Regions from separate parts of the Acidovorax sp. Q11 genome, predicted to be linked through region 2. Evidence: predicted binding sites of a transcription regulator. Region 2 holds the regulator's gene; each other region holds the start of a gene.
What was found. Region 2 encodes sigma-54, which starts transcription at its own class of promoters, with help from an activator protein. Its sites were predicted from a motif close to TGGCANGNAANCTGCTTT; they were not measured.
Positions count from the first base shown of each region.

Region 1: ACYZGB_RS00805 (pilin) is a predicted target of sigma-54. The motif match lies at 6,294-6,311, and genes of this name have one in related genera.
Region 3: nirB (nitrite reductase large subunit NirB) is a predicted target of sigma-54. The motif match lies at 4,717-4,734, and genes of this name have one in related genera.

Region 1 is NZ_JBUDZG010000001.1:157,532-166,917, forward strand. Features, by position in the region: gene ACYZGB_RS00780 (CHASE2 domain-containing serine/threonine-protein kinase) at 1-1,379, shown strand, start outside; gene ACYZGB_RS00785 (Stp1/IreP family PP2C-type Ser/Thr phosphatase) at 1,397-2,185, shown strand; gene ACYZGB_RS00790 (FHA domain-containing protein) at 2,227-2,871, shown strand; gene ACYZGB_RS00795 (CHASE2 domain-containing protein) at 2,953-5,217, shown strand; gene ACYZGB_RS00800 (MBL fold metallo-hydrolase) at 5,248-6,033, shown strand; gene ACYZGB_RS00805 (pilin) at 6,349-6,918, shown strand; gene ACYZGB_RS00810 (pilus assembly protein) at 6,979-7,752, shown strand; gene moaC (cyclic pyranopterin monophosphate synthase MoaC) at 7,855-8,349, opposite strand; gene ACYZGB_RS00820 (M48 family metalloprotease) at 8,532-9,386, shown strand, end outside.
Region 2 is NZ_JBUDZG010000007.1:173,708-183,093, reverse strand. Features, by position in the region: gene ACYZGB_RS08890 (dicarboxylate/amino acid:cation symporter) at 1-150, shown strand, start outside; gene ACYZGB_RS08885 (DUF2214 family protein) at 305-751, shown strand; gene ACYZGB_RS08880 (PsiF family protein) at 848-1,189, opposite strand; gene argS (arginine--tRNA ligase) at 1,408-3,117, shown strand; gene ACYZGB_RS08870 (SPOR domain-containing protein) at 3,133-3,786, shown strand; gene ACYZGB_RS08865 (thiol:disulfide interchange protein DsbA/DsbL) at 3,866-4,513, shown strand; gene lptA (lipopolysaccharide transport periplasmic protein LptA) at 4,649-5,305, shown strand; gene lptB (LPS export ABC transporter ATP-binding protein) at 5,302-6,084, shown strand; gene ACYZGB_RS08850 (RNA polymerase factor sigma-54) at 6,084-7,667, shown strand; gene ACYZGB_RS08845 (glutaredoxin domain-containing protein) at 7,718-8,200, opposite strand; gene ACYZGB_RS08840 (acyl-CoA thioesterase) at 8,425-8,907, shown strand; gene ACYZGB_RS08835 (THUMP domain-containing class I SAM-dependent RNA methyltransferase) at 8,904-9,386, shown strand, end outside.
Region 3 is NZ_JBUDZG010000008.1:61,897-71,282, forward strand. Features, by position in the region: gene pheS (phenylalanine--tRNA ligase subunit alpha) at 1-59, shown strand, start outside; gene pheT (phenylalanine--tRNA ligase subunit beta) at 130-2,577, shown strand; gene ACYZGB_RS09240 (integration host factor subunit alpha) at 2,616-2,942, shown strand; gene ACYZGB_RS09245 (MerR family transcriptional regulator) at 3,040-3,474, shown strand; tRNA gene ACYZGB_RS09250 (tRNA-Pro) at 3,505-3,581, shown strand; gene ACYZGB_RS09255 (single-stranded DNA-binding protein) at 3,744-4,049, shown strand; gene nirB (nitrite reductase large subunit NirB) at 4,962-7,499, shown strand; gene nirD (nitrite reductase small subunit NirD) at 7,517-7,876, shown strand; gene ACYZGB_RS09270 (nitrate- and nitrite sensing domain-containing protein) at 7,935-9,251, shown strand.

The DNA of each region.
Region 1 (9,386 bases), on a different contig from region 2:
CTGCAGGAATCGCCGCGAGCTTGCTGCTCGGATGGAAAAGCGGCCGGGGCCGCCCAGCATCGACCGAAGCCGCAGAGGCGGACCGGATGATGGGACTGGCCTTGCACGGACAGGGCCAGCTGGACATGGCGTTTGAGCGGCTGCGCAAAGTGCCCGCCAGCGACGCCTTGCTGGACAACCTGTACCACCTGGCCGAAGACTTCGAACGCAAACGCAACTTCGCCAAGGCCAAGGCAGTCTACGAACACATCCTGCGGCACAACCGGCAATACAAAGACACGCGAAGCCGCTACAAGCGGGCACGCGCCAAGGCCGACAGCGGCGGCCCCAACAGCCAGCCTGCGTCCATTCCCCCCCAGGGCGTCGCCGCCAGCCCACGGCTCCCAGGTGACGCCACGCTGGGCATGCCCATGCTGGGTCGCTACCAGATCGACCGGGAAATCGGCAAAGGGGCCATGGGCGTCGTGTACCTGGGGCGGGACCCAAAAATCGGGCGCGTGGTAGCCATCAAGACCCTGGCCCTGGGCCAGGAGTTCGAAGGCGATGCGCTGATCGATGCGCGGGCCAGGTTCTTCCGCGAAGCCGAGACAGCCGGGCGCCTGCAGCACCCCCACATCGTGACCATCTTCGATGCAGGCGAAGAGCATGACCTGGCCTACATCGCGATGGAGTTTCTCAAAGGCCGGGATTTGTCCCATGCCTGCGCGAAGGAACATTTGCTGCCCGTGGCCACTGTGCTGTCGATTGCCGCGTGTGTGGCCGATGCGCTGGACTACGCCCATGCCCACAACGTGGTGCACCGCGACATCAAGCCCGCCAACATCATGTTTGACAGCCCCACCCAGGCGGTGAAGGTGACGGACTTTGGCATTGCGCGCATTACCGACTCCAGCAAGACCCGCACGGGACTGGTGCTCGGCACCCCCAGCTTCATGTCGCCGGAGCAGCTCGCCGGGAAAAAGGTGGACGGACGGTCGGACCTGTACTCGCTGGGCATCTCGCTGTTCCAGCTGCTGACCGGCACCCTTCCGCTGCGGGGCGCCTCCATGACCGAGCTGATGCACAAGATCGCCAGTGTGGACGCGCCGGACATCCGCGAGTTGCGCCCCGACCTCTCCCCTGCCGTCGCCCGGGTGGTGGCGCTGGCCCTGCAAAAACGCCCGGAGGCCCGCTACCAGACAGGCCGCCAGTTTGCCGCCGATCTGCGGCAGGCTGCCGCTGGAACAGCCGGTGCCGAGAGCCTGCCCGCGCCCGAAACAGTGGTCTATGATGCGGACCGCGATGCAACAGGGCATGAGATGACGGATTTTCAGGAAACCGTGATGGATCCCCCCGCCGTGCGGGGAGCGTCAACCCCGCCCGTTTCAGGCGCCCAATGACGCTCGCCCACACATCCATGACCTACGAATTTTTCGCGCGGACCGACAAGGGCCGGGTGCGCACCAACAACGAAGATGCGGTGGCGGTCGATCGCGAAGCGCAGGTCGCCATACTCGCAGACGGCATGGGCGGCTACAACGCCGGAGAAGTGGCCAGTGGCATGGCCACCACGTTCATCCGCACCGAAATGGCCCGCTGGCTGGCCCAGGCGGGCACCACGCCCCAATCCACCGATGTGCGGCGTGCGCTGGAAATCTGCGTGGAGAATGCCAACCATGCCATCCTGGGTGCATCGCTGTCGAACCCCCAATATGCGGGCATGGGGACCACCCTGGTCGTCGCCGTGTTCCATGGCAGCCGCCTCATCCTCGGGCACATCGGCGACTCGCGCTGCTACCGGCTGCGGGATGGTGCGCTGCAGCAGATCACGCGGGACCACTCGTGGCTGCAAGAGCAGATAGACGCAGGCCTGCTGACAGCCCAGCAGGCGGCGCTATCGTCCAACCGCAACCTGGTGACCCGTGCCTTGGGGGTCGAGCCCAACGTCATGATGGAAGTCAACGAGTTCCAGGTGGCCGCCAATGACCTCTTCCTGCTGTGCTCGGATGGGCTCACGGACATGGTGTCCGACCCCGACCTTGCGGAGATGGTGCGTGCGCAGCTTGCGCTGGAAGAAAAAGCCACATTGCTCATCGACACCGCCAACGCGAACGGCGGGCGTGATAACGTGAGCGTGCTGCTGGTGCAGGCCGCTGCGGGAGGCAAGAAGCGCGGCCTCATGTCCCGATTGCTAGGGGCCGCCTGAACGGCCCAAACCACAACAATTCATCACATCAGGAGTGGATCATGCCGAGAATGATCGTTTCAATCGACGGGGTCGTCATCAAGGAAGTGCAACTGACCAAGGAGCGGACCACGCTCGGCCGACGCCCGTACAACGATATCGTGATCGACAACCTCGCCGTGAGCGGGGAGCACGCCGTGATCCACATGGCAGAACACGAGGTCGAAATCGAAGACCTGGGCAGCACCAACGGCACCTATGTGAATGCCAAAGCCGTCAAGCGCCAGGATCTGCGCAACGGTGACACGATCGAAGTGGGCAAGTACAAGATTCGCTTCCTGCAGGAAGCCGAGGGCCAGAACTTCGAAAAGACCATGATCTTCAAGCCGGGCATGGTGCCCCCCGTGGGCGCAGCGGCACGGCCTGTCCCGGCAGCGCCCGCCCCCATCGCCGCTGTGATCCGCGTCATGTCGGGCGCGGCAGCAGGACGTGAGGTGTCTTTGCAAAAGGTGGTGACAACCATCGGCAAGCCCGGCGTGGCCGTTGCTTCCATCACCAAGCGCCACCAGGGCTTTGTGCTGGCCCATGTGGAGGGCCCTGAAATGCCGCTGCTCAACGGCGCCTCCATCGGCGCGTCTCCCGTGCCGCTCAAGCATGGAGACCGGCTGGAACTGGCCGGCACCGAGATGCAGTTCGAACAAGGCTGACGATCGGCGCTGGTGCGGCGCCCTCGTGGCATTTGCATCAGCACCGCTATCGACCACTGACACCCCCATGCGGCCAGGCCCATGCGACAGCAGCTCTCGCACCTGTTTCTGCGCCGCTGGCGGCGCATTGCCGTCACCCTGATACCGCTGGTTTTTGCGCTGCTGCACATCTCGGATGTGCTCCACCTCCAGGTGTTGGAGCGGCTGGACAACATTATTTATGACACGCGTTTGCGGGTCACCATGCCCCGCACGCTGGACGAGCGCATCGTCATCATCGACATCGACGAAAAAAGCCTGGGCCAGATCGGACAGTGGCCCTGGAGGCGCGACAAGCTGGCAGCCCTGGCGCGCGAACTGTTCGAGCGGCAGCAGGTATCCGTACTGGGGTTCGATGTGGTGTTCGCCGAGGCGGACGAGAGCTCAGGCCTGTCCACATTGCGCGAGCTGGCCCAGGGCCCATTGCGCAATCAAACCGGGTTTCAAGAGCAGCTGGAACGTCTCGCACCCTCGCTGAACTACGACGCACTGTTCGCGCAATCACTGCAAGGCCGCCCAGTGGTTCTGGGCTACTACCTATCAGGCGATGACCGCGACGGCATTACCAAGGGGGCACTCCCCCCGCCCGCGCTGCCACTGGACCGCCTGCGTGGCCTGCCACTGATCGCCACATCGTGGAAAGGCTACAGCAGCAACATCGAAAGCCTGGCCGCCGCCGCACCCACCGCCGGGTTCTTCAATTCGATCACCGATGAGGATGGCGTGGTGCGCTCCCTCCCGCTGCTGGCCGAGTACCAGGGGCAGTATTACGAATCCCTGGCCCTGGCCATGTTTCGCGCCGTGATTGGCTCGCCAGACATCCACCCGGGCTTCGCCAACCCAGTCCCCAACGGCTCGCACGACGCACTGCAGAGCATTGTGCTGCGCGACGATGGCCGCGCCTTGGCCCTGCCCGTGGATGATCAGCTGGCCACCCTCATCCCCTACCGGGGCCCGGGTGACGCCCGGGGTGGCTCGTTCCGGTACGTCTCGGCTTCGGATGTTCTGGAGGGAAAGCTTTCGCCAGGCCAACTCAAAGACCAGCTGGTGCTGGTGGGCTCCACCGCCCCCGGCCTCCTGGACCTGCGGGTGACCCCGGTCGGCAGGACCTATCCGGGCGTCGAGGCGCACGCCAATGTGCTCTCGGCCTTTCTGGACGGCAAGAACATCGTGCGGCCAGACTACGCCGTAGGATTTGATGCCTTGCAACTGCTGTGTGCCGGATTGCTGCTGGCCGTGGCATTGCCCCTGCTGTCAGCGTCCGCAGCCGTGCTGCTCAGCGGCGGTGTGGTGGCATCGCTGGTGGGCCTCAACCTCTGGCTCTATCTGGCCCATGGGCTGGCTCTACCACTCGCCACCGCTGTGGTGATGGCGCTGCTGGCGTTTGCACTCAACATGGCCTATGGCTACTTTGTGGAAAGCCGCTCCAAGCGCGAACTGGCCACCCTGTTCAGCGCCTATGTGCCACCCGAACTGGTGGCCGAGATGGTCAAGCAGCCCGAACACTACAGCATGCAGGCCACTAACCGCGAATTGACGGTGATGTTCTGCGACATGCGCGGCTTCACTGCTATGTCGGAGCGCATGGAGCCACTGCAGCTGCAGGCGCTGCTCAACGAGGTGTTCAGCAAACTCACCCACATCATCCGCAGCCACCGGGGCACCATCGACAAATACATGGGCGATTGCGTCATGGCCTTCTGGGGAGCTCCCGTCGCCACCCCGGACCACGCCCACCTGGCAGTATCGGCCGCTATGGAGATGGCCCAGGCCATTGGGCAGATCAACGCCGACCACCGACAGCGTGGCCTGCCTGAAATCGGGGTGGGCATCGGGCTCAACACCGGTGTCATGTGCGTCGGCGACATGGGCTCAGACATCCGCCGCGCCTACACCGTCATCGGCGATGCCGTGAACCTGGGCTCACGGCTGGAAGGCCTGTCCAAACACTATGGGACCGCCATTGTGGTGAGCGAAAGCGCTAAATCGCTGGCCCCCCAATTCGCCTGGCAACAGATGGACCGTGTCCGCGTCAAAGGCAAGGCCCAGGCCGTCCCCATCTACCAGCCACTGGCCAAACTGGACCAGCTACCACATCGCCAAGCGGAAGAGCTGGAGGTGTGGACGCAATTTCTCGCAGCCTATGCCGCCCAGGAATGGGCACAATGTGATGCACTGTTGACGCGGCTGAGAGGGTTTGATCCCCACGCCGTGTTGCATGCGCTGTACGCCGAGCGCGTGGCCAGCTTTCGGTTGTTGCCTTACAACCCAGACTGGGACAGCGCCACCAACTTCGATACCAAGTAGGCGAGCAAGCAAAAAGCGGGAAGGCTTCACATGCAGATTCGCGTGCTGGGTTGCTCCGGCGCCATCGCCAAGGACTGTCGCACGACATCGTTCTTGATTGGAGACCGCATCCTTATCGATGCGGGCACCGGCGTGGGCGATCTGACCCTGGAGGAAATGAGCCGCATCGACCATGTGCTCCTCACCCACTCCCACCTCGACCACATCGCCGCACTGCCGCTGATGCTGGATTCGGTCTCATCCTTGCGCCGCAGCCCCGTGCAGGTTCACGCACTACAAGCCACCATCGAGGCGCTCCAGGCCCATGTGTTCAACAACATCATCTGGCCGGACTTCAGCACCATTCCGTCGCAGGCATCACCATTCCTTCAATACCAGCCGTTCAAGACTGGCGATTTGATGACGATTGATGGCACTGAAATCGAAGCATTCCCCGCGCGCCACACCGTGCCCGCCGTCGGCTTCGCCGTGCGCGGGCACACGGGCTGGTGGGTTTTCAGCGGCGACACCGAACGCAACCAGCCGTTCTGGGACCGGGTCAACGCGATGCCCGTGAGCTACCTCGTCATAGAAACCGCCTTCAGCAACCGCGAACGCGATCTTGCCCGCCGCAGCCTGCACCTGTCGCCCGACACGCTGGCCCAGGAGTTGGCGCATATCGATCCCTCAAATAGTTTTCCCATCTACATCACACACACCAAGCCTTCAGAGACCGAACTCATCATGGAGGAAATTCGGCAGCTGGATGGCACAAGCGGCTCTCTGCGCCCACATGACATCCGGTGGCTGGTTGCGGGCCAAGCGCTGGAGGTTTGAGGCACCGGCTTGACAATACTGGCTGACAAAAATGTAAGACATTGGGGTTTGAAGGGGCTTTTTTTGACGTACACCAGATCGATCAAGTACCTGCCTCCTGGGAGGTTTGTGAACAATTTTGAAGAACACGCTTCTTTGCCAAGGTTTGTTCGTCAAATGCTTGACTTTGCTGATTCGTCACCCCCTCACAGGGGTGCAAGTTGCCTGTTGCGAGGCTGGGCAACGCAGTCGAGCAGCCGCCCGATGCAGCCCGGCTCGGTAGGCACGCAGATTGCATAGCAACTGCGCATTTGCAACTTTTCTTAGGAGTTTTTTATGAAGCGCTCTATCCAAAAGGGTTTTACCCTGATCGAACTGATGATCGTTGTCGCGATCATCGGTATTCTGGCTGCTGTGGCACTGCCTGCTTACCAAGACTATACGGTGCGCGCACGTGTTACTGAAGGTTTGGCACTTGCAGGTGCAGCAAAACTAGCTGTTGGCGAAAACAATGCAAACGGTAACGCCTTCGGCGCGGGTTATGGCGGCACCGTAGCGACCCGCTCTGTTGGCGCAACAGCCTGCGCCGCTGCTGGCGCTTGCACGGTTGCTGAGTTGCAAACTGCATTTGCAACTGCAAATTCGCTCGGAATTGGCATTGCCCAAGCTGCAGGTCACATCTCTATTGGATACCTGCCAGTGGTTCAGCCTGCTGCTGCGAATCGTTTGGTGTTGAACGTAACAGCCAACGGTGCTGCGCTGGCTGGTACTGCAACCGCTAGCACGCCTGCTACAGTGAATCTGCGCTGGGATTGCTATGCTTTCGGCATCGCCACACGCGCCACTTTGGCCGTGGCTGGCGGCCCCACGCTGCCCGTTCGCTTTGCACCTGCTGAGTGCCGCTAATTAGACAAATAAAAAGAGCGCTTCGGCGCTCTTTTTATTTGGATTTTATCTTTTAATGAAATGTTAGTGACTGAATCCCTGCGACTGCAGTCAGCTTTGCGTGCATCAGGTTTTCATTTGATATGCAGCCTCATAATTGGGTTAATGGCTGCCGCGTTGGTTTTTGGGTTATGGTATCCACATCCATATGGGGATTTCGCCGGGGGTCGGGATTTATTTTTGTTGATAATTTCCATCGATATCGTCTGTGGCCCAATGCTCACGGCAGTTGTTTTTGACCCCAAGAAACCACGATCAGAATTGTGGCGAGATTTAGGATTTATTTTTATCATTCAACTGGGAGCGCTCTCATATGGATTGAATATCCTATGGCATGCACGTCCAGTATATTTGGTTCAAGAGGTAGATCGATTTAAAGTCATTACACTGCCAGAACTGGAAATGACTAAAGTGGCTAACCTGGAAGAAGCACTACGCCCGCGTTGGAATGCAGGGCCAATGGTCATTGCAATCCGAGATCCTAAAGACGCACGAGAGCGCCAAGAAGTGATGTTCGAGTCCGTGCAAGGGGGTAGAGACTATGCCGAACGCGCAGATTTTTATATTCGCTATGAAGGGGACGCTGCTGCAAAATCCCTCAAGAGAGCTAAAAATTTACGTGATTTCCTGAAAAAATTTCCACAACAAGAAAGCGCCGCAAAAAAAATAATCAATCTAAATGATTCTAATTATGATGATTTTTTTTACTTACCCGTTGTTGCGCGACGCGATTGGATTGCTATTTTGGACAACAAAGGAATGATTCGAGGATTTTTGAAAGGTGATGGCTTTTGAATTTTAGACCAAGAGCCGCTTCAATCGCATTTTTCAACACCTGAGTTCAGCCAAAAGAGCAACCATCCTTGCAGTCCACTGAATCATCACGAGCGACTCAATTCACAACCGGGGTGATTCAGAACTTACCGTCCATGCTCCCGACCTTCCACCTTTTTTCTCTATCACGTGGACGCCATGAATCACCATTCCTCGATCCACCGCCTTGCACATGTCATAAACGGTAAGCAAGGCCACCTGAACCGCCGTCAGCGCCTCCATCTCCACACCGGTGGGGCCCACCGTCTCAACAGTGGCCGTGCATTGAATAGCGTTTTCGGCGGGCACTGACTCCAGCTCCACCGCCACCCGCGTCAACGCCAGCGGATGGCACAGCGGAATCAAATCGCTGGTTTTCTTCGCGGCCATGATGCCTGCGATGCGGGCAATGCCCAGCACGTCTCCCTTCTTGGCCGTGCCGCCCTCGATGATGGCCAGGGTTGCCGGTTGCATCTCGATGCGGCCAGTCGCTACGGCGATGCGGTGGGTGGCGGGTTTGGCGCCTACGTCCACCATGTGGGCTTGGCCTTGGGCGTCGAAGTGGGTGAGGGAAGACATGGCAGTGGGTCGCAAATGGTTGTTGTTACGAAACAATCGGTGGCTCAGGGCATCATACGGGCATGCGGAATCGCTTTTGGTCCCGGGGGCTTGCCGCCCCACTTCGGCCCCATCCCCTTGCTGTTCTTGATATTTTTTCGCTTTTCTGGCGCGCTAGTCATGCTTTGATTGCTATAAATATTATGGCAATTTGCTTGGTTTTCCCAGCCCATGCCCAGTCGCATTTGCCCACCCTCGGCGAAAGCGGCGACCTCACCACCAGCGCCGAACGCCGCCTGGGCGACCGCATCATCCGCGAGCTGTACCGGGACCCCGACTACATCGATGATCCTGTCATCGCAGACTATGTGCAGGGCATCTGGCAGCCGCTGATGGAGGCGGCCCGGGCGCGCGGAGAGCTTTCTGCCGAGCTGGAGGAGCGCTTCGCCTGGGAGATTCTGCTGGGACGGGACCGCACGGTGAACGCGTTCGCCCTACCCGGCGGCTACCTGGGCGTGCACCTGGGCCTGGTGGGGGTGGTGGCGACACGTGATGAACTCGCATCGGTGCTGGCGCACGAACTCAGCCATGTGACCCAGCGACACATCTCGCGCCTGATCACGCAGCAAAGCAAGCAAACCCCGCTGCTGCTGGGGGCGCTGGTGCTGGGGGCCCTGGCGGCCAGCAAGAACCCCGGTGCCACGCAGGCCCTGGTGGTGGGCGGCCAGGCCCTGGCCATGCAGAACCAGCTGAACTTTTCGCGCGATATGGAGCGGGAGGCGGACCGCATCGGCTACGGGCTTATGGCACCCGCCGGGTTCTCGCCTCTTGGTTTTGTGAGCATGTTTGACAAGCTGCAGCAGGCCAATCGACTCAATGACAATGGCTCGTGGCCCTATCTGCGCAGCCATCCGCTGACCACCGAGCGCATGGCAGACATGCAATCGCGCCACCCACCCGGCGCCAACCCCGGCCAGGCAGGGGCCACCTCGCTCAAGCATGCCATGGTGGCGGCCCGCGCCCGGGTGCTCTCCAACCCCGGGGTGGACACCTTGCGC
Region 2 (9,386 bases):
GTGGTGTCTCGCTGGGAAAACGCGCTGGACCATGAGCGCCTGGACGCCGCACTCAACGGTCACCCGCTGCCCGCTGCTGTGTCGGCAGCCGTTGCCCCGGTGGTGCCTGCTGAGATGCCCGTGGGCGCGGTGGCCCGCACGGTGGCCTGATCCGCCGGTTAGGCAGGATTTCGCTCGGCACGGCGCAGGCCCCACGGTCTGCGCCGTTTTTTTATGGGCAGGGCCACCATGGACAATGGCGTCTGATCTTCCCTGATTGCCCGTCGGAACCACGGCGCGCAACCAAGCCCCAAGGAACCTGACCATGACCCTCGAAGCCGTTCTGGCCGCTCTGCATATTCTGGCCATCCTGACCTTTGTGGTCTTTTTGTCGAGCCAGGCGGCGCTGTGCCGCATCGAATGGCTCAACGCCGCCGTGGTCGAGCGTCTGGCCCGGCTGGATGTGATCTATGGCGTGGCGGGGGCGGTGATGATCGGCAGTGGCCTGGCGCGGGTGATCTGGGGGGTGAAGGGGGCCTCGTGGTACCTGTCGCAGCCCTTGTTCCACATCAAGATCACCATTGTGGTGGCCATGATTCTCCTGTCGTTTGTGCCCTCGGCCGCGTTTCGCCGCTGGCGCCAGAACCTGCATAGCACGGGGGCCTTGCCGCCCGCGCACGAGGTGGCCAACGTGCGCCGTCTGGTGATGATCCAGTCGCATGTGCTGCCCGTGGTAGCGGTGATTGCGGTGTTCTGGGCGCGCGGCTGGTAAGCCCGGGCGTCCAAAAAGTAAAAGCCCGCAGGCCAGTGGTCTGCGGGCTTTTTTACTTTTGCGCCCCGGTGTCAGGGCGCAAGGTGTGTGGCTTCTTTACTTCTTCAGGCATTCGCTCATGAAGGCCTTGCGCTCATCGCCCTTGAGGGCCTTGGCCTTGGGGTCGGCGTTGCAGGTCTTCATCTTGTCTTGCTGCGTGGCGGGCTTGTTGCTCAGACAGGTTTTCATGAAGGCCTTGCGCTCGTCGCCCTTCATGTCACCCGCCTCCTTGTTGCAGGTGCCCATCTTGGACTGCTGCTTGGTAGGTTCTGCCGCCGGTGCGGCGGAGGCCGCTGCAGCAGGCGCGGGGGCGGCCGCTTTGGCGGGGGCGTCGGCAGCGTGCGCAGCGCCGAACGAAAGGACCAGACTCAGGGCAGACAGGGTGAGAAGCTTCTTCATGGGGGCTCCGTTGGTAGGTGGCATCAGACGCAACCTGCGTCGGATTGCCCGATTACAACGTACCGGCGACACGTGTGGCTGACACGGTGATGCAGGTGGAAAGAATTCCTGACAATCTGTTGCGTCCTGGCTGCGCGCGGCAAGGGGCTGGGTGCTGGGCAAGTGCGCCTTGCGCCCGCCCGCCGGGGCGGGTGCGGCCCGGCCCGTAAAATCCCCCGATGCTTTCTGTCAAACACGATCTGCTGGCCGCGCTTGCGGCCGAGCTGGACATCCTCTCCCCCGGCGCTGGCGCCAAGGCGGCCTTTGAATCCCCCAAGGTGGCCGCGCATGGCGACTTTGCCTGCACCGCAGCCATGCAGCTGGCCAAGCCGCTCAAGCTCAACCCCCGCGCTCTGGGCGAGCAGCTCAAAACCGCGCTCGAGGCCACGCCTGCTTTCCAGCGCTGGGTGTCCGCCATTGAAATCGCGGGCCCGGGTTTTCTGAACATCCGTCTCCAACCCACCGCTAAGCAGGAAGTGGTGCGCGAGGTGCTGGCTGCGGGCGAACGCTTTGGCTACCAGGCGAGCAACGGCCAGCAGGTGCTGGTCGAGTTTGTCTCGGCCAACCCCACGGGCCCGCTGCACGTGGGCCACGGCCGCCAGGCCGCTCTGGGCGATGCGATTTGCAACCTGTTCAGCACCCAGGGCTGGAAGGTACACCGTGAGTTCTATTACAACGACGCGGGTGTGCAGATCGACACGCTCACAAAAAGCACGCAGCTGCGCGCCAAGGGCTTCAAGCCCGGCGACGACTGCTGGCCCACCGATAGCGAGAATCCGCTGGCCAAGAACTTCTACAACGGCGACTACATCGCCGACATCGCCGAGGCCTTCAAGGCCAAGGCTACGGTGAAGGCCGATGACCGCGAATTCACGGCCAATGGCGATGTTCAGGATTACGACAACATCCGCCAGTTTGCAGTGGCCTACCTGCGCAACGAGCAGGACAAGGACCTGCAAGCCTTCAACCTCCAGTTCGACGAGTACTACCTCGAATCCAGCCTGTACACCAGCGGCCGCGTCGAGGCCACGGTGAACAAGCTCGTCGCCAACGGCAAGACCTATGAGCAGGACGGCGCGCTGTGGCTCAAGTCCACCGACTACGGCGACGACAAGGACCGCGTCATGCGCAAGCAGGACGGCTCCTTCACCTACTTCGTGCCGGATGTGGCGTACCACATCGCCAAGTGGGAGCGTGGCTTCACCAAGGTCGTCAACATCCAGGGCACGGACCACCACGGCACCATCGCCCGCGTGCGTGCCGGGCTGAAGGCGGCCGATGTCGGCATTCCGCAGGGCTACCCCGACTACGTGCTGCACACCATGGTGCGTGTGGTCAAGGGCGGCGAAGAGGTCAAGATCAGCAAGCGCGCGGGCAGCTACGTCACGCTGCGCGATTTGATCGAGTGGACCAGCAAGGACGCGGTGCGCTTCTTCCTGCTCAGCCGCAAGCCCGACACCGAGTACACCTTTGACGTGGACCTGGCCGTGGCGCAGAACAACGACAACCCGGTGTACTACGTGCAGTACGCGCATGCGCGCATCTGCTCGGTGCTGCGCGCCTGGCAGGAGGCGGGCGGTGCTGATGTGGCGTCGCTCAAGGATGTGGACCTGTCGGCCCTGGAAGGCCCCCAGGCCCAGGCACTGATGCTGCAACTGGCCAAATACCCCGAGATGCTGACCGCCGCTGCCGACGGAGAGGCCCCGCACGACGTGACCTTCTACCTGCGCGACCTGGCCGCCAGCTACCACAGCTACTACGATGCCGAGCGCATCCTGGTGGACGACGAAGTGGTGAAGAAAGCTCGCCTGGCGCTCGTCGCCGCCACCGCCCAGGTATTGCACAATGGCTTGGCCGTGCTGGGTGTTTCAGCTCCAGCCAGAATGTAAGCAGTTACTACCAATATGAAAAAGCAACAGACGGGCGGGACCATCATCGGCTTTATCGTCGGTGTCATCGTGGGCCTGGGCGCTGCGCTGGCGGTGGCCGTGTATGTGACCAAGGTGCCGGTGCCTTTTCTGAACAAGGGCGGCGGGCGCACAGCAGACATGGACGCCGCCGAGTCGCAGAAGAACAAGAACTGGGACCCGAACTCGCCGCTGTACGGCAAGAACCCGGCCCGGCCTGCAGCGCCGCCCGTAGCGGCTGCCGCTTCGGCGCCGGCCTCGGCTGCAGCACCTGCGCCTGAGGTGCGGGCTGCTGCGTCGGCCCCCAAGCCCGCTGCCAGCAAGCCCGAGGCCGCCAAGGCCGAAACCAAGCCGGGTGCCGACCCGCTGGGCGACCTGGCCGTGGCCAAAGCCGCCGCCAAGGGCAATGTGGACCCGTTTGACTACTTTGTGCAGGCCGGTGCCTTCCGCACCCAGGCCGATGCCGATGCCCAGCGCGCCAAGCTGGCCATGATGGGCTGGGAAGCCCGCGTGAGCGAGCGTGAGCAAAATGGCCGGGCGGTGTTCCGCGTGCGTGTGGGCCCCTTCACCAAGCGCGACGATGCCGAGCAGCTCAAGGAGAAGCTCGACGGCGCCGGGCTGGAGTCGGCGCTGGTGCGCGTCCAGCGCTGATGCGTCAGACTTCGGGCGCTGAACTTTTTGCGGGGGCATGGCTCCCATCCCCCAGACCTGAACTAGGAGAGTCTTTGCCATGAAACGCCGTGAGTTTTCTTTGTCCGCTGCTTCGGCAGTCGCCGCTTCCGCCCTGACGCTGCCCGTCGCCACCCCCGCGCTGGCCCAGGCCCGCCAGTTCAAGGAGGGCAAGGACTACAAGCGGCTGGACAAGCCCGTGGCGCCCGATGCACCGGCCGGCAAGGTCGATGTGATCGAGTTCTTCTGGTACAGCTGCCCCCACTGCAATGTGTTCGAACCCACGCTGGACGCCTGGGTCAAGGCCGCGCCCAAGGATCTTTTCATCCGCCGCGTGCCTGTGGCCTTCAATGCCAGCTTCGTGCCCCAGCAAAAGCTGTTCTACACCCTGGAAGGCATGGGCAAGCTCGAAGCCCTGCACGCCAAGGTGTTCCGCGCAATCCATGTAGAAAAGGCCAAGCTGGCCAAGGACGACGAGATTTTTGCCTGGGTAGCCCAGCAGGGTGTGGATGCCGCCAAGTTCAAGGAAGTCTACGCATCGTTCACCGTCTCCAACCAGGTCCGCCGCGCCTCGCAGCTGCAGGACGCTTATGGCGTGGAAGGCGTGCCCTCCATGGGCGTGGCGGGCAAGTTCTACACGGACGGCACCATGGCCGGCAACATGCAGAACGTGCTCCAGGTCGTGGAAGCGCTGGTCAAGCAAAAGTAAGCCCCGGGCTGCCCTGGGCACAAGCTCCTTAGCGCCAAAGGCCCTGGATACCCGATGAAGAAAGCCCGCTGATGCGGGCTTTCTTCATGGAGGGCGCGTGGGGATGGCTACAATGAACTGCAAGATTCGTGCCCTATGAACCACCGCCTCCTTCCGACCCTCCTGCTCGCGGCCCTGGCCTGCCTTCATGGCGTGGCCCACGCTGAAAAAGCCGACCGCGCCAAGCCCATGAACATCGAGGCCGACGCGTTGCGCCACGATGAACTCAAGCAGACCAGCGTGTTCTCGGGGCGCGTGGTCATGACCAAGGGCACCATCGTGCTGCGCGGCGCGCGGCTGGATGTGCGCCAGGATGCCGATGGCTACCAGTTTGGTGTGGTCACAGCCGAAGCAGGCAAACGCGCCTTCTTCCGCCAAAAGCGCGACACCTTGCCCGGCGCGCCCGACGAGTACATCGAAGGCGAAAGCGAAGTCATCGAGTACGACGGCAAGGCCGATAACGTGCGTTTCATCACCCGCGCCGAGCTGCGCCGCTACCGGGGCGCTGCGCTCAGCGACGAGATCACGGGTGCCGTGATCGTCTACAACAACCTCACCGACGTGTTCACCGTGGACGGCCAGCGCGCCCCCGCCACCAATGCGGCAGGCGATGCCCCGGCCCCCGGCAACCGCGTGCGCGCGGTGCTGGCGCCCAAGGACCCGCCCGCTGGTGCTGCAGCGCCTGCGCCGGCCGCCCCCGGCGCCGCACCCGTGCTGCGCCCCAGCAACAGCCTTGGCGGCGGCTCCAAGTGAGCGCAGTGCCCGTCCATCCCGGCCCTGACACCCAGGCCGGCAGCCGCCTGGAGGTGCAGCACCTGGCCAAGTCGTACGGCAGCCGCAAGGTCGTCAAGGACGTGTCGCTGGTCGTGCAAAAAGGCGAGGTCGTGGGGCTGCTCGGCCCCAACGGCGCGGGCAAGACCACCTCGTTCTACATGATCGTGGGCCTGGTGCGCAGCGATGCGGGCGACATCCGCATCGACGGCCATTCGGTGGCCCACATGCCCATTCACCGCCGCTCGCGCCTGGGGCTGTCGTATCTGCCGCAGGAAGCCTCGATTTTTCGCAAGCTCACGGTCGAAGAAAACGTGCGCGCCGTGCTGGAGCTGCAGCGTGGCGATGACGGCCAGCCGCTCTCGCGCGACGCCATCGAGGAGCGCCTGACGGCCTTGCTGGAAGAGCTGCGCGTGCAGCACCTGCGCGCCTCGCCCGCGATGGCCCTGTCCGGTGGCGAGCGCCGCCGGGTGGAGATCGCCCGCGCCCTGGCCACACAGCCGCGCTTCATCCTGCTGGACGAGCCCTTTGCCGGCATCGACCCCATCGCCGTGATCGAGATCCAGCGCATCATCGGTTTCCTCAAGGCGCGCGGCATTGGCGTGCTCATCACCGACCACAACGTGCGCGAGACCCTGGGCATCTGCGACCACGCCTTCATCATCAGCGACGGCCGTGTGCTGGCGCAGGGCACGCCGTCCGAGATCGTGGACAACGCCGAAGTGCGCCGGGTGTACCTGGGCGAACATTTCCGCATGTGATGAAGCCTGGCCTGTCGCTGCGCGTCTCGCAGCACCTTGCATTGACCCCCCAGCTGCAGCAGTCCATCCGGCTGCTGCAGTTGTCCACACTCGAACTCTCGCAGGAAGTCGAGCAGATGCTCGACGAGAACCCGTTCCTCGAATGCACGGCCGAAGAGGCGCCGCGCGAGGAGTTTGGCCTGGAAGCCGCCGACACCCCCGCGCAAGCCGACGAATACAGCGCTGAAGATGCTATATTTTCAGGAGCTGCAAGTGCAAGCACAGCGGGCGCAGAGGGCCAAAATGATGCCGAATCGCCAGGCCCTGGCGCCGACGAACCCGACTGGAGCGGCGACGGCACGGTAGAGATGGCGCCCAACGACGCCGAGTGGGGTGGCGACGCCCCGGCCCGCACCCGCAACGATGCGGAGGGCGACGACGCCGACGCCACCGAACTGGCCCGCTCGCACGAATCGCTCACCGCCTTTTTGCACCGCCAGGCCCTGTCGCTGCGCCTGTCCGAGGTGGACTGCGCCGCGCTGCGCTTCCTGATCGAATCCCTGAACGACGACGGTTACCTCGAAGAGCCGCTCGAAGAACTCGCCATCGCACTGGCCGGGCTGGACGACCTGGAGCAGATCGAGGAGCTGGTGCACCGCTTTACCGTGGCGCTGCGCCTGCTGCAAAGCCTGGAGCCCACGGGCGTGGGCGCGCGCAACCTGGCCGAATGCCTCACGCTGCAGCTCAAGGCGCTGGACGCCGACGAAGAGGCCGACCCCGACACCGTGCAGACGGCGCTCACCATCTGCCAGCAGCCGCTGGAGATGCTGGCCCGCCGCGACATCCGCCGCTTGACCCAGCTGTGTGGCGACGGCGAAGAGCGCACCCGCGCCGCCATGGCGCTGATCGCCCGCCTGGAGCCTCGCCCCGGCCGCAAGTTCGTCGATGTAGAGCGCAACATCATCATCCCCGACGTCATCGTGCGCAAAGCTGGTCGCGCCAACGGGCGGGACGGCCAGCACAACTTCATCGTGCAGCTCAACCCCGACGTGATGCCCCGCCTGCGTGTGCACGACATCTACGCCGGCGCGCTGCGCGGCCACAAGGGCGGCGAGGGCCACCAGGGCATGCAGCAGCGGCTGCAGGAGGCGCGCTGGTTCATCAAGAACATCCAGCAGCGCTTTGACACCATCCTGCGCGTTTCGCGCGCCATCGTCGAGCGGCAGAAGAACTTCTTCACCCACGGCGAACTCGCCATGCGCCCCCTGGTGCTGCGCGACATCGCCGACGAACTGGGCCTGCACGAGTCCACCATCAGCCGCGTGACCACGGCCAAGTACATGGCCACGCCCATCGGCACCTACGAGCTGAAGTACTTCTTTGGCTCTGGCCTGGGCACGGAAACCGGTGGCAATGCGTCCAGCACGGCCGTGCGCGCACTGATCAAGCAGTTCGTGTCGGCCGAAAGCCCCACCAAGCCGCTGTCGGACAGCCAGATCGCCGAGATGCTCAAGGAGCAGGGCATTGAATGCGCACGCCGCACGGTGGCCAAATACCGCGAGGCGCTCAAGATTGCGCCCGCCAATTTGCGCAAGGCGCTGTAGCGCTCAACGCGTTGAAGGGCGCGAGGGCTGCTTGAACGCCCGCCGCCAGGTTACTTGCGTGCCATGAACACCGCGTCATACGCCTGGGGTGTGAACCCGGCGATCTTCTGGCCGTTGGTCAGCAAGACCGGCACGCCCCTGGCGCCCAGCTGCTTGAACGCCGCCTTGCCAGAAGGCGTGTCGATGTCCAGCTCCCGATACGCGATGCCTTTGCCCGCCAGATAGGATTTGGCCGCCTTGCAGTAGCCGCACCAGGTCGCCATGTAAAGCACCACATCGCCCCTGGGGGCTGCGGCTGGCGGCGCGTCGGGGGCGGCTGCCGCCTGGGGCGCGGGCGATGCGCCCGGCACCACACTCACCGGCAGGTTCTCCAGCTTCATCGTCTTTTCCACGGCACCTGTCACAGGGGGCTTGTCGCTGTACACGACCCTGCCGTCTGCGCCCACCGATTTGTACAGCGTCTGGGCGCCTGCGCCCCAGGGCGTGGCGGCCAGCACCAGCACGGTCAGCAGGGTCCGATAAAAAGGGCGCATGGGGGGCTCCGGTAAAATCCGCTGCCCGAGAGCATACGAGACAAGGGGCATGGGGCCTGCAAGGTCCTTATGCCACCAACCCGCATTGCGACCCATGGCGTCTTGGCGTGCTGAGCCGCCCCACCACCGGTGGCCCTGCAGGCACCCTGCGGCACACGCCGCGCACCACTCCCCGCGCAGGCTAGTGCTCTCCGCTTCCTTTTTTCCTACCCCTGTCCGCCACCATGGCCCGCATTGTTTTTGACCTCCCCCCGCACTTCGGCTTTGCCACCGAGCTGCAGATCTACATCAGCCACGTGAACCAGGGCGGGCACCTGGACAACGCGCAGCTGCTCAGCCTGGTGTCCGAAGCGCGCGTGCGTTTCTTCCAGTCGCTGGGCTACCCCGAGGCGGATGTGGGCGGCCTGTCCATCGTCGTCGGCGACATCGTGGCGCAGTACAAGTCCGAGGGGTTCCATGGCGAGACCATGCGGGTGGAGATGGCCCCGGCAGACTTCAACCGCTACGGCTTCGACCTCGTGTTCTGCATGACCGAGAAGACCTCCGGCCGCGAAGTGGCACGCGGCAAGATCGGCATCGTCTTCATCGGCAAGGCCGACCGCAAGGTGGCGTTGATCCCCGAATCCATCCGCCAATTGCTGTTAGCCCGCGCAGGTGAGCCCGGTTCCCCCGCAGTGCCCGAGCGCGTATCCTCCCCATCGACATGAACCAACTCCAACTTTTCCTTCCTTGCGCTGCGGGCGTCGAGGGCTTTCTGGCCGACGAGGTGCATGGCATCACTGGCCTCACGGGGCAAGACCTGCTGGTAGGCCGGGGTGGCGTGCTGCTGCGCGCCTCGTGGCGCCAGGCCATGCAGCTCAACCTGCACAGCCGCCTGGCCCAGCGCGTGCTGGTGCAGCTGGCGCACCGCCCGTACCGTTCCGAAAACGACCTCTACGCCATGGCCAGCGATGTGGCCTGGGAGATCTGGTTCACCACGCGCCAGACCTTCAAGGTCGAGGTGACCGCCCAGCACAGCCCGTTGCAGAGCCTCAACTTTGCGGGCCTCAAGGTCAAAGATGCCGTGGCCGATCGCTTCCGCCACAAGAGCGGCGTGCGGCCCGACGTGAACACCCAGTGGCCCGATGTGCGCATCCACCTGCACCTGACCACCGACGAGGCCACGATCTACATCGACACCTCGGGC
Region 3 (9,386 bases), on a different contig from region 2:
TGAACGACCTGCGCTTGTTCTTTGACGGCGACATCCGCTTCCTGTCGCAGTTTCAGTAAAGCCCGCCGATTTAGCGACGCGCGCACGCCAGGCGGCAGCGCGCCGATCCTTTAGAACAAGAGTCCGACTATGCAATTTCCTGAATCCTGGTTGCGCGAGTTCTGCAACCCACCCCTTTCGACGGCCGAGCTGGCCGAGACGCTGACCATGGCCGGCCTGGAGGTGGAAGAGCTGCGCCCCGTGGCGCCGCCCTTCACCAAGATCGTGGTGGGTGAGATCAAAGAAGCCGTGCAGCACCCAGATGCCGACCGCCTGCGCGTGTGCCAGGTGGATGTGGGGCAGGGCGCCTTGCTCAACATCGTGTGCGGCGCGCCCAACGCCCGCGTGGGCATCAAGGTGCCTTGCGCGCTGGTGGGCGCCGAGCTGCCGCCTGGCGACGATGGCAAGCCATTCCTTATCAAGGTCGGCAAGCTGCGCGGCGTGGAAAGTCAGGGCATGCTGTGCTCGGCCCGCGAACTCAAGCTGTCTGAGGACCATGGCGGTCTGCTCGAGCTCGATGCCTCTGCAACCGTGGGCCAGGACATCCGCACCCACCTGAACCTGGACGACACGCTGTTCACGCTCAAGCTCACGCCCAACCTGGCGCACTGCCTCAGTGTGTACGGCATTGCGCGCGAAGTGTCAGCGCTCACCGGCGTGCCGCTGCAGCAGCCTTCGTTTCCCGCGGTGGCGGCAAAACTGTCCGACAAGCTCGCCGTCAAGGTGAGCGCGCCCGACCTGTGCGGCCGCTTCTCCGGCCGCATCGTGCGCAACGTGAACACGCGCGCCGCCACGCCCCAGTGGATGCTGGACCGCCTGGCGCGCTGCGGCCAGCGCGGCGTGTCGCCGCTGGTGGACATCTCCAACTACGTGATGTTCGAACTGGGCCGGCCGTCGCACATTTTTGATCTCGACAAAATCCACGGCGGCCTGGACGTGCGCTGGGGCAAGCCGGGCGAGCAGCTCAAGCTGCTCAACGGCAACACCATCACCGTGGACGACAAGGTCGGCGTGATTGCTGACGAGCAGCAGGTCGAGTCGCTCGCCGGCATCATGGGCGGCGACGCCACCGCCGTGTCCGACGACACCAAGCACATCTACATCGAGGCGGCCTTCTGGTGGCCCAAAGCCGTGGCAGGGCGCTCGCGCCGCTTCAACTTCTCGACCGATGCCGGCCACCGCTTCGAACGCGGCGTGGACCCGAGCCTCACGGTCGAGCACATCGAACGCATCACCCAGCTGGTCATCGACATCTGCGGCACGCCGGACACGGCCTGCGGCCCCATGGACGACCAGTCTGTTAACCTGCCCGTGCCCCAGCCCGTCACGCTGCGCGTGGCGCGCGCTTCCAAGGTCATCGGCATGCCGCTGGCCCAGGCGCAGTGCGCCGACGTGCTGGCCCGCCTGGGCCTGCCGGTGGTGCAGGGCGAAGGCACGCTCACCGTCACGCCGCCCGCGTACCGCTTCGACATCACCATCGAAGAAGACCTGATCGAAGAAGTGGCGCGCATGGTGGGCTACAACAACCTGCCCACCACGCCGCCGCTGGCTCCCATCACGCCCAAGTTGCCGGCCGAGGCCACGCGCAGCCCGTTTGCCGTGCGCCGCTCTCTGGCCGGGCTGGGCTACCAGGAGACCATCAACTTCAGCTTTGTCGAAGAGCGCTGGGAGCACGAGCTGGCCGCGAACGCCCAGCCCATCAAGCTTCTCAACCCCATCGCCAGTCAGATGAGCGTGATGCGCTCGACGCTGCTGGGTTCGCTGCTGCAGGTTCTGAAGTTCAACCTGGACCGCAAGGCCCAGCGTGTGCGCGTGTTCGAACTGGGCCGGGTGTTCCTGCGCGACGCCACGGTGCGCAACACCGACACCACCGTCGAAGGCTTCAACCAGCCCATGCGCGTGTCGGGATTGGCTTACGGCCAGAACGATGCCCTGCAGTGGGGTCGCGAAAAGCAGGCCATCGATTTCTTCGATGTGAAGGGCGATGTGGAGGCTTTGCTGGCCCCCGTGCAGGCGAGCTTCGAGGCTGCGACCCATCCTGCAATGCACCCAGGGCGCTGCGCTCGGGTGCTGGTTGATGGTCGCGCCATTGGCTTCGTGGGCGAGCTGCATCCGCAGTGGCGCCAGTCCTGGGACTTGCCCTTGGCGCCCGTGATGTTCGAGCTGGAGCTCGACGCGGTGCTGCAGCGCGTGGTGCCGCAGTTCAAGTCGGTGGCCAAGCACCAGGCTGTTGAGCGTGACATCGCTGTGGTCGTCGCTGAGCGCGTGACGCATGCTGAGATCGTGTCGGTCGTTCAGCAGGCAGCGCCCGACGGGTTGCTGCGCTCTGCTGTTCTGTTCGACGTGTACCGTCCCAAGTCGCTGCGTGCTGGCGAGGAGGCTCCGGTCGGCGCTCTGGCTCAAGGCGAGAAGAGCCTGGCCGTCCGCCTGACCCTGGCCCGCGACGAGGCCACGCTGACCGAAGCCGAGATCGAGGCCGCTGTGCAGGCCATCGTCGATCAACTGGTGCAGCGTACCGGTGCGCGTCTGCGTGTTTGATGACAATGATGACATTGACCGAGAGAGGGAGTGACACCATGATCGAGTTCGCCGTCGAAAGCCTGGAGACTCCGGCATTGACCAAGGCACAGCTGGCTGATCTCCTGTTCGATCAGATCGGTCTGAACAAGCGCGAATCCAAGGACATGATCGATGCATTCTTCGACCTGATCGCGCAGAGTCTGGTCGAAGGCAAGGACGTCAAGCTATCGGGCTTTGGCAACTTTCAGATCCGCACCAAGGCGCCGCGTCCGGGGCGCAATCCGCGGACCGGAGAAGCCATTCCCATCAAGGCGCGCCGGGTGGTGACCTTTCATGCCAGCAGCAAGCTCAAGGAGCAGATCCAGACAGCAGCTGCAGTGTGAGCTTGTACCGATTTTGTTCTCAAGATGAGATTGGTGGCTGGCAGTATTTGCGCGTCTGCAGTACGCTTGTCGGCTTTCCGGTTTGAATCCGCATTCCATGGGCACCACCCTTCCTTCCATTCCTGCCAAGCGATACTTCACGATTGGTGAGGTTGCGGAGTTGTGCGGCGTAAAGCCCCATGTGCTGCGGTACTGGGAGCAGGAGTTCACGCAACTGCGCCCCATGAAGCGACGCGGCAATCGGCGCTATTACCAGCACCACGAGGTGCTCATGATTCGCCGTATCCGGGACCTGCTGTACGACCAGGGCTTCACCATCAGCGGAGCCCGAAACCGTCTTCAAGAGTTAGCCCACCCAGCGCGTGAAGAGCCTTCGGTTGGCGTTGCGATGGAGTCGTTTGATGGCGAGGTGCCCAGCATGTTGATAGAAAGCGCAACTGATCTTTCAATTCCTTCGGGAGGCTTCGCACTGGACTCCAACGCAGTGCGCAAAGAGTTATTTGAGATTCGTGCGCTACTTTCTCTGAGTTGATGTTTTTTGTGTATATAATCTAAGTCTTGTCGGCGTGTAGCGCAGCCTGGTAGCGCACTTGCATGGGGTGCAAGGGGTCGCGAGTTCGAATCCCGCCACGCCGACCATTGTTAGCAAAAGCCCAGAACCGAAAGGTTCTGGGCTTTTTTGCTTTTGCGCCTCAATGCCGACTTGTGCGGGCTGACGGATCATGGTCCGTTTCATTGGCGCTGTGGCCAAAAGTGCCGCAGCCGGAACAAAGCAACGCCCGCAGCGGGCCAAGGATCTTCATGATTGATGGACTGGTGGCTGGAAGGCTGTATGGCGAGACCGAGCAACGCACAGACAAGGCGGGCAAGACTTTCACCTTGGCCAAGGTGCGTGCCAGCACCGCTGATGGGGAACTGCTGTTTGTCAATGTGATTGCGTTTGATGCAGCGGTCTGCACCGAAATGCGTGCCATGCAAGACGGCGACTCTGTGGCGCTGTCGGGCAGCCTTTCTCCGCGTGTGTGGACAGACAAACAGGGGAACGCCAGGCCCGCGCTGGACATGGTGGCGCACCGCGTGATCGTGCTGCCTGGTATTGGCAGCTGAGTGCCCTGTAGGCAAGAGCGTCATTGCCCGTGGGGGCGCAACGTCGCACATATGGCGCCTGCGTTGTCCTGACTGGCGGATGACTCACTCGGACTCAGGTGGCGCGGCCTTCTGTTTTTGATCGTGCTGCGGGAGGGCTCGCACAGCCACCATCACTGCGCTGGCGCCTGAGTCACGATTTCTGAGAGGCAGGCTTCCCCGGCGCAAACCCCAGGGCTTTGAGTTCATCCTCGCTCAGATGCAGCTCTGTCAGCTCGGGTTGCCGTGCTTCGACATTGCGCCGCCGTTCAAAGTTGGTGGGGGGGGGCCTGCTTCCGTCTCTCTGCGGTCCTTGCCACTGCGCCGGTCTGAGGCGACTCTGCGCTCTACGCTCATGGTCGTGATCTGCTGTTGAAGATGGGGATGAGATGCCTGGCACCAGTGTGGCCCTGTGGGGGGGTGAGGTGCTTTGTTCGCAGTCTGCCCGAGTTGATGCTGTTTGCAAATCAGAAAACGACCGTTTGCGATGCGCTGCGCCGGATGCTGGGCCTTCGCGGATTCCCCATGTTGGGGAAGTGCATCGCACCGCATTGATGCGTCTTCGCCCTGGGGCATGAGAAAACAGTTTCGGTGGCGCCAGTTTTCGCTCTGGATAGGTTTTCGCGTTTTTTGCCAAGGGGTGAAACGTCGGCACGGATATTGCTTCAACTTTGCTGATCCCTTGGTAATGCTGCCCCGGGATCCCATGAAATCCTCCGCTAAAGATGGCGGAACCCAAGCGAGTGTTGGGCATGCTGGCCCATCGTTTGGTTGTTCCAACCCACGCCCGTGTTGTCTGCGGAGGGTGAGGTGCCACGCTGCCCTGCTTGGGCAGGTAAGGCGCACATCCTGCATCCCCCCAGCGGCGCACCGGGCCATTGCAGGATGAAAAGCATGAAGATTGTTCTTATTGGTCACGGCATGGTGGGCCACAAGTTCCTGGAGAGCCTGGCGGAAACGGGCCTGTCCCATGTGGAAGTGACGGTGCTGTGCGAAGAGCCCAGGGCGGCATACGACCGGGTGCATCTGTCCGAATTCTTCAGCGGCAAGACGGCTGAGGATCTTTCACTGGTCGAGCCAGACTTCTTTGACCGCACAGGCTTTTCGCTGCGCCTCGGGACGCGTGCCGCGTCCATCGACCGGCGCACCTGCACCGTGACCTCCGTCAGTGGGGAGGTCTTGCCGTACGACAAGCTGGTGCTGGCCACAGGTTCCAACCCGTTTGTGCCGCAGGTGCCGGGGCGTGACCGTGAGCATTGCTTCGTCTACCGCACCATCGAGGACCTGGAGGGCATGCAGGCCTCGGGCGCCAAGTCCAAGACCGGCGTGGTGGTGGGCGGTGGCTTGCTGGGCCTGGAATGCGCCAAGGCATTGCGCGACATGGGCCTGGAGACCCATGTGGTCGAGTTTGCGCCCCGCCTGATGGCCGTGCAGGTCGATGAGGGCGGTGGGCGCGTGCTCAAGGCCAAGATCGAGGAGCTGGGCGTGCAGGTGCACACTGGCCGCAATACGCAAGAGATCACGGATGGCGCACGTGCGCGCCACCGCATGAAGTTTGCGGACGACTCCTACCTGGAGACCGACATGATCGTGTTCTCCGCTGGCATCCGCCCGCGCGATGAACTGGCCCGCCAATGCGTGCTGGCCATCGGCCCGCGTGGCGGCGTGGCCATCGACAGCGCTTGCCGCACCAGTGACCACAATGTGTATGCCATTGGCGAATGTGCATCCTGGAATGAGCAGACCTTTGGCCTGGTGGCGCCGGGCTACGACATGGCGCGTGTGGCGGCCCGCCACATTGCGGGTGAAGTTGATGCCGCCTTTGTGGGTGCCGACATGAGCACCAAGCTCAAGCTCATGGGCGTGGATGTGGCCAGCATCGGAGACGCGCACGGCAAGACGCCGCACAGCCGCAGTTGCCAGTACGTGGATGAACGTCGGCAGGTCTACAAGAAGATCGTCATCAGCGAAGACGGCAAGCAACTGTTGGGCGCCGTGCTGATAGGGGATGCCACCGAATACGGCACGCTGCTGCAGATGGCGCTCAACGGCATCACGTTGCCCGAGGACCCCGAGTTCCTGATCTTCCCGTCCAGCGACGGCAAGGCCAAGCCCGGACTGGGTGTGGAGGCGTTGCCTGACACGGCGCAGATCTGCTCGTGCAACAACGTCACCAAGGGGGGCATTTGCGAGGCCGTGGGCAATGGCGCCTGCACCATCGCCGATATGAAGGCCTGCACCAAGGCGGGCGCCACCTGTGGCGGCTGTGTGCCCCTGGTCACCCAGGTCATGAAGGTCGAAATGGCGCGCCGCGGAATGGCGGTGAACAACCACATCTGCGAGCACTTCGCGTACTCGCGCCAGGAGATCTATCACCTGGTGCGCGTGGGGCAGATCAAGAGCTTCGAGGACCTGCTGGCAAAGCACGGCAAAGGTCTGGGTTGCGACATCTGCAAGCCCGTGGCGGCCAGCGTGTTCGCCTCGTGCTGGAACGAATTCGTGCTCAAGAAGGAGCTGGCCAGCCTGCAGGACAGCAATGACTATTACCTGGGCAACATCCAGAAGGACGGCACTTATTCGGTGGTGCCGCGCATGCCCGGTGGCGAGGTCACACCCGACGGCCTGATCGCCGTGGGCCAGGTGGCCAAGAAGTACGGCCTGTACACCAAGGTCACTGGCGGTGCGCGCGTGGACATGTTTGGCGCACGGGTGGAGCAGCTGCCGCTGATTTGGGAAGAGCTGATCGCTGCGGGTTTCGAGTCTGGCCACGCGTACGGCAAGTCTCTGCGCACCGTGAAGAGCTGCGTGGGCTCTACCTGGTGCCGCTACGGCGTGCAGGATAGCGTCGGCCTGGCTGTGGAGCTGGAGAACCGCTACAAGGGGCTGCGCGCCCCGCACAAGATCAAGTTCGGCGTCTCGGGCTGCACGCGTGAATGCGCCGAGGCCCAGGGCAAGGACATCGGCGTCATCGCCACCGAGAAGGGCTGGAACCTTTACATCTGCGGCAACGGCGGCATGAAGCCGCGCCACGCCGAGCTGTTTGCGTCCGACCTGACGAAGGAAGACCTTGTGCACATGATCGACCGGGTGCTGATGTTCTACGTGCGCACAGCCGACCGTTTGCAGCGCACCAGCACCTGGCGCGAGAACCTCGAAGGCGGCCTGGACTACCTCAAGGACGTGCTGCAGAAAGACAGCCTGGGCCTGTGTGCAGAGCTGGAATCGCAGATGCAGAACGTGGTGAACACCTACCAGTGCGAGTGGAAGACGGCCGTGACCGACCCCGAGACGCGCAAGCGCTTCCGCTCCTTCGTGAACAGCGAGAAGGCCGACGAGAACGTGCTCTTTGTGGAAGAGCGCGGCCAGATTCGTCCGGCACGCGCCGAAGAGCGCAGCACCAACAAAGTCATCCCCATCCACCAGGCCGCTTGAAGAAAGAAGAGAACACCATGAGCGCACTCCCTATGAACAGCTGCACCGACTCCCTCGCCTGGACCGACATTTGCGCGGTCGATGACATCCTGCCCAGCACTGGCGTGTGCGCCCTGGTGGCCAACCGCCATGTGGCGGTGTTCCGTGTCGGCGCCGATCAATTTTTTGCCATCGACAACGTGGACCCCAAGTCCGGTGCCAGCGTGCTGGCACGGGGCCTGGTGGGCAGCATTGGCGACCGCGTGGTGGTGGCCTCGCCGCTGTACAAAAACCACTTTGACCTGCAGACCGGCGAATGCCTGGAGACGCCCGAGCAATCGGTGAGCGCCCACAGCGTGCGCGCCGTGGGTGGCCGTGTCAGTGTCTCCGTGGCCTGACACAATCGCAGTCACGTCGCCGCACGTCTGCTGCGCCACAACAACCCAGGAACCCTGCATGCTAGACCCGGCTGCGCCTTTGTCGGTATCGAACCTTGTGCTCCGCTCCAAGCAGCTGGAGATTGATGCCGTGCGCCACCTCGCCAGCCGCGCCGAGCTGGTGGACGTGATCGGGCAGCTGATTCAGGGCCTGCAGCGGGAGCGGGGCGTCTCGGGCGCGTATCTGGCCTCCAAGGCCCAGCGGTTTGTCGATGTGCGGCTGCGTGTCATCGAGGAGGTTGCGCCCCTGGAGGTGCGGCTGCGCGAAGTGTTTGCACAGCACATTGAGCCGGGGCAGGGCGCCACCGCCAAGGCGCTGTCGCTGATGGCGTGGGCCCTGCTGGGCCTGGAGTCGCTGCCGGCGCTGCGCACCCAGATCGAGCGGCAGGCCATGTCGGCGCATGATTCCGTGGCGGCCTACAGCCATCTCATTGCGGGGCTGATTGAGCTGGTTTTCCATGTGGCCGATGCGGCGGGCCTGCCCAGCGTCTCGCGCATGCTGGTGGCCCTGCTGCACTTGGTGCAGGCCGAGGAAGAGGCGGGCCAGGAACGGGCCCTGGGAGCCTTGCTGTATGCGTCTGGCAGCAGCAACGAGGCGCACCAGCAGCGGGTGATTCACCTCATCGACGCACAGGAGCGCAGCCTGCGCGTGTTTTCTGAGTTTGCCGAGCCCGCGCTGCGCGCCCGTTGGGAGCAGCAGCAACTGGTGCCTGCCGCAGCCCAGCTGGAGCGCCTGCGCCGTGCGCTGTGCGTGACCCGGCCGGGGGCGGCGCTCGACAGCGACCTCAGCGACACCTGGTTTGACCTGTGCTCCGAGCGCATCAGTGCGCTGTGGCACCTGCAGGTGGACCTCGTCAAACGCCTGCGCGAGGACTGCGAGGCGCGCATCCTGGAGGCCCAGCAGGACCTGCAGGACTCCAAGGGCTTGCTGCGCGGCCTGCGTGACAACCCGCCACAGCGCACCCATGCGGTGGACCGCTTTTTTGATATGGCCCAGGTGCCATCGGCCGCGCCAGAGCCCGTCGGTGCTGCTGCCCGCACAGGCGAATCGGCCTCGCTGGTGGACTTGCTGCAGAGCCAGTCCGCGCGCATGGCCAGCATGGAGGCGGAGCTGGAGGCCGCCCGCCGCACGCTCAACGAGCGCAAGGTGATTGAGCGGGCCAAGGGTGTGCTGATGGCGCGGCTGGGCATGAACGAGGAAGTGGCCTTCCGGGCACTGCAGAAAACCTCCATGGACCAGAACCGCCGCCTGCTGGAAGTGGCGGAAGCCACGCTGTCGCTGCCGGATTTTGCGTTCGCGCAGCAAGGCGCCCAAAACCCCAAGCCCGGGTCCTGAGGGGGGCGTTGGCGGTCATGTTTATCCGCTGCAACGGGCAGTGATGCTGGTGCTCAGAGTTTTCTGAGAAAAAAGGCTTCTGCCAGGCCCATGAAAAAAGCCCTGACTCTTGCGAATCAGGGCTTTTCATTTGGT